2 regions of the Blautia sp. HCP3S3_H10_2 genome follow, and region 2 is predicted to be linked to the other one. Evidence: riboswitches for the same ligand, from Rfam matches in the RefSeq annotation. Region 2 holds a riboswitch; the other holds the start of a gene.
What was found. A riboswitch is a leader RNA that binds a small molecule or an ion and turns the genes downstream of it on or off. The one in region 2 is predicted to bind FMN.

Region 1 (2,206 bases), on a different contig from region 2:
CTCCTTTGGTAAATTCCTGCTTTATCTCATATTGATTTTTAATATTGCTACTAATTTCGGGGTAAAAGAATCCTCGGTAGCGGCTCTTCTTGGAACCGCCGGTGTAACCATCGGTCTTGCCCTGCAGGGTGGCCTGGAGAATCTGGCTGGCGGAGTGATGTTACTTCTGTTCAAACCATTTCAGATTGGAGATTACATCATTCAGGATCAAAGTGGTGGTACAGAAGGGACAGTTTATAAAATCGAGATGTTTTACACCACACTGATCACCATTGACAATAAACATGTGATCATTCCAAATGGAAAATTGTCCAACAGTACGATCATTAATGTAACTGCCCGCAATCTGCGGAACCTGGAAATTAAAGTAGGAATTTCCTATGATTCGGATATCAAAAAAGCCAAGAAGCTTTTGCAGCATATTCTGCAGGAAGATCCAGGCACAAAGTCCAATAAGGATATGCTGGTATTTGTGGATGAACTGGCTGACAGCGCGGTAATCATGGGACTTCGTGTGTGGGTTCCAACAGATAAGTACTGGAACACGAAATGGCGTCTGAATGAGAAGATTAAAGAAGCCTTTGATGCAAATGGAATTTCCATTCCCTATCCCCAGATGGATGTACATGTGGTGGAAAAAAGAATAGAATGAATATAAATTCTATATTTACCAAAAACCTATTGAAATGTGCATTTATATATAGTATAATCCACCATGAACAAAGAAAATTTCTTCGGGGCAGGGTGATCAAGTCCTTGAGGGAAACGCGTTTTTGATATAGAAAGCGTTGAACCTTCATTTTCGGATTTCGAAATTCCCTACCGGCGGTATAGTCCGCGACCCGCTTTGGCGGCTGATTTGGTGAGATTCCAAAACCGACAGTACAGTCTGGATGAGAGAAGAACGCGCAGAATAATCAGATAAGTTGATAGTTATTTGTACGTGCTCACTGCCCCGGAAGAGATTCCGGGGCTTTTTGTGGTTGAAAGTACTTTGCTACATTTTGAAAATGATGTTGTTTTGAGAAACAATATTTCGATGAGAGAAATGTACAGGTCATTTAATCACATACTTGCAGAAATTTTCTTTAAATATTATGTAACTGTTCAGAGCCAACCTCCAAAATGCTTTGCATTTCGTCGGTGTGGCGTATCCGCCAAATGGATTTATGTACAAAAGTGTTCATTCATGCAAGCATGATTCACACTTTTGTACATAAATCCGCTTGGCTCTGAACAGTTACAATATTATAATTTAAGGAGCGATGAGTATGAGCGAACAAGTAATCAGAAATGGAAACGTAATGGAAAGAAGCCGTACCAGAACCATTGCCCAGGTGGCAATGCTTGGAGCAGTAGCAGGTGTTTTGATGAATTTTGAGATACCGCTTCCATTTCTTGCACCATCATTTTATCAGCTGGATTTTTCAGAGATTCCGGCACTGATCGGTTCTTTTGCGATGGGGCCGGTAGCAGGTATGCTGATCGAGCTGGTGAAGATTCTGGTACATCTGGTAACCAAGGGTACGGTGACAGCAGGCGTAGGAGATATTGCAAACTTTCTTTTCGGCTGTTCCTATGTAGTTCCGGCAGGTCTTATTTACCGTTACCAGCATAAGAAGACAAGAGCGCACGCAGTAGCAGGTATGGCAGCAGGTGTTGTTCTTACTACGGTTCTTGCATGCTTTGTGAATGCATTTGTCCTGCTTCCTGCATATGGGAAAGCATTTGGAATGCCTATTGAGGCGTTTATTGAGATGGGAGCAGCTGTACACAGCGGTGTGACCAACCTTCTTACTTTTGCAATTATGATCCTTGTACCATTCAACTTATTTAAATACACACTGACTTCAGTGATCGTGTTCTTTATTTATAAGAGAATCCGCGTGGTTCTCCGCGGTGACTGATACCCACGCTGTCAGCAGAGGAAATTTCCCCGGGTGGACAGTGATGAATGATGAAAAGAGGTTCCTAATATGGGAAAAATCAACAGCATTACCAAGCAGACCGATAATCGTTATGTAAACCTTTACAATGTAAAAGCTACCAGCGTCCATAATACACCGGTAAATTATTTCGTAGCTTCCCGGGCTAAGGATGTGGACAGCCTGAAAATGGTTACCAGGAAGAATAATCCGGATGGTGTGATTATTTACAGCATTTATGGCGAAAAACATGACAAAATTGTTCTGATCCGTCAATATCG
Region 2 (2,206 bases):
GATGTAGTGGTTGAATTTTCCATGGGAAACCTCCTGTTTTACACAATAGTATTCTTTGGTATCAGTCAATGGTATCATTTTGGTAACTATAGCACAATATTGTGCCTACTTTACGTTTGGTCTGTATGGGCTTATTATAAATTCATCGAAAGGAAAAAACAACCTTTTAGGAAAGAAAAACTTTTAAAAAGAAAAGCTTTTAAAAGGAAGAATTTTTCAGAAAAAGGAAGCCCCCTTTCAAAACCCAAAAGAAAAATAAATGGAGGAATTTACAATGAGCAAAGTAGTAGAATTTTTAAACGCAAACCCTGTACAGTATCTTGCAACCGTAGGTCGTGATGGAAAGGCAAAATGCCGTCCGTTCATGTTCGCTGGTGAGATGGATGGAAAATTATGGTTCTGCACAAATAACACAAAGGACGTTTACAAAGATATGCAGGAAAATCCGGAAATCGAGATTTCCACTTCCAGCCCGGAATATGCATGGATCCGCCTTCACGGAAAAGCAGTATTTGAAAACAATATGGCAGTAAAAGAAATGTGTATTGCAAACCCAATCGTAAAAGGTCAGTATCAGACTGCTGATAACCCAATCTTCGAGGTATTTTACCTGGAAAATGCACACGGTGTTATTGCTGATTTCTCCGGAAATCCACCATATGAGTTTTAATAGATTCAAATAAATAGTGTTAGAACATTCATAAATCTCATAGATTAAATTTTAGAGCGTGTTTGAAAATAACTCCTAATATTTTTCGAACATGGCCAAGTGTAAAAGCTTTAGATATTTAAAATTGGATGATGAGAATATGAATATAGTTTCATGTATGTATTGAGTGAAGAGTGGAGCAGTGGTTGCCTTTTATGGAAATAAACCTTCCATTGGAATTACTTATTATAGATAGAAAAATTTCTCTATATTAATAGTCTGTATTGTTTTGTGATGGTGAAAGAAGAAGGTAACTCTGCTCCAAATGAGAAGTAATAAGCCAAGAAATAAAATAAGATACAAAACAAAAATAAAAATCAAGTTCTTCGGGGCAGGGTGCGATTCCTGACCGGCAGTATAGTCTGCGAGCCCATTTTGGCGGCTGATACGGTGCAATTCCGTAACCGACGGTAAAGTCCGGATGAAAGGAGAAAAAAATGAGTACAGAAACAGTAAATATAGAAATAACGAACAAAAAAAATATAAATGTAAGAATGCTGACAATGACCGCTGTACTGGCAGCAATCGCATACATTCTGGCATTTCTGGAATTTCCGGTGCCGTTGGCACCATCTTTTGCAAGGATGGATCTTTCGGATTATCCGGCACTGATCGGAGCTTTTGCATTTGGCCCTCTTTGCGGGCTTTTAGTTGAACTTGTAAAAAATGCCCTGCAGCTGCTTTCCAGCTCCACCGGTGGAATCGGCGAGCTTGCCAATTTCCTTATGGGAGCATCTTATGTAGCTGCAGCTGGCTTCATATATAAATATAAGAAAACGAAAAAAGGAGCAGGAATCGCCTGTGTTGCAGGTAGCTTTGCAATGGGAATCGTGGCAGCAGTAACGAATTATTTTATTCTTTTGCCATTATTTGAAAATTTCATGCCGCTTGACCAGCTGATTGCTTCTTTCGGAGAATTTCTTCCTTTTATAAAAACAAAACTTGACATTGTATTGTACAATGCATTTCCGTTTAATCTGCTAAAAGGTCTTGTAATTGGCGGATTCACTATGATAACCTATAAGCAGATCAGACCGGTTTTAAAAGGAATGCACTAATTTGTGCCTGGAATATGAACTTCATGATGTTATGGGCAAAGCTCTTTTGCCTATAACATCATTTTTGTAAAAGAGATTAAATGAAATATTTTCATATATAGAGTAGAAAGGTGCGGGCTGTTATGGAGAAAAAAGATTATCTGAAAATACTGGTGGAGCAGATACACTCCACAACAATTGCTACAATTGGAGCTGACAGTCATCCTCAGACACGGGTGATCGATATGATGCTTTGGGATGAGGATGGCGTGTATTTTCTTACTGCGAAAGGGAAGGCTTTTTATACACAGCTGATGGAACAGAAATATATCGCGCTGTCTGCAACAAAGGACAAAATTTCAATCTCACTTCGTGGAAAAATCCGCAACATCGGCAGTGAGAAGCTGGATGAAATATTTGAAAAAAATACATATATGCAGGGGATTTATCCTGGAGATAC

Region 1: linked by a shared signal. The riboswitch ahead of ACTQWB_RS15705 (ECF transporter S component) and the one ahead of ACTQWB_RS03820 (ECF transporter S component) in region 2 are both predicted to bind FMN.

The regions. Positions count from the first base shown of each region.
Region 1 covers NZ_JBQKCL010000016.1:92,473-94,678, forward strand. Annotated here, with positions in the region: gene ACTQWB_RS15700 (mechanosensitive ion channel family protein) at 1-652, shown strand, start outside; FMN riboswitch at 795-909, shown strand; gene ACTQWB_RS15705 (ECF transporter S component) at 1,272-1,907, shown strand; gene ACTQWB_RS15710 (NUDIX hydrolase) at 1,977-2,206, shown strand, end outside.
Region 2 covers NZ_JBQKCL010000003.1:54,027-56,232, forward strand. Annotated here, with positions in the region: gene ACTQWB_RS03810 (winged helix-turn-helix transcriptional regulator) at 1-23, opposite strand, end outside; gene ACTQWB_RS03815 (pyridoxamine 5'-phosphate oxidase family protein) at 275-670, shown strand; FMN riboswitch at 1,028-1,146, shown strand; gene ACTQWB_RS03820 (ECF transporter S component) at 1,147-1,767, shown strand; gene ACTQWB_RS03825 (4Fe-4S binding protein) at 1,890-2,206, shown strand, end outside.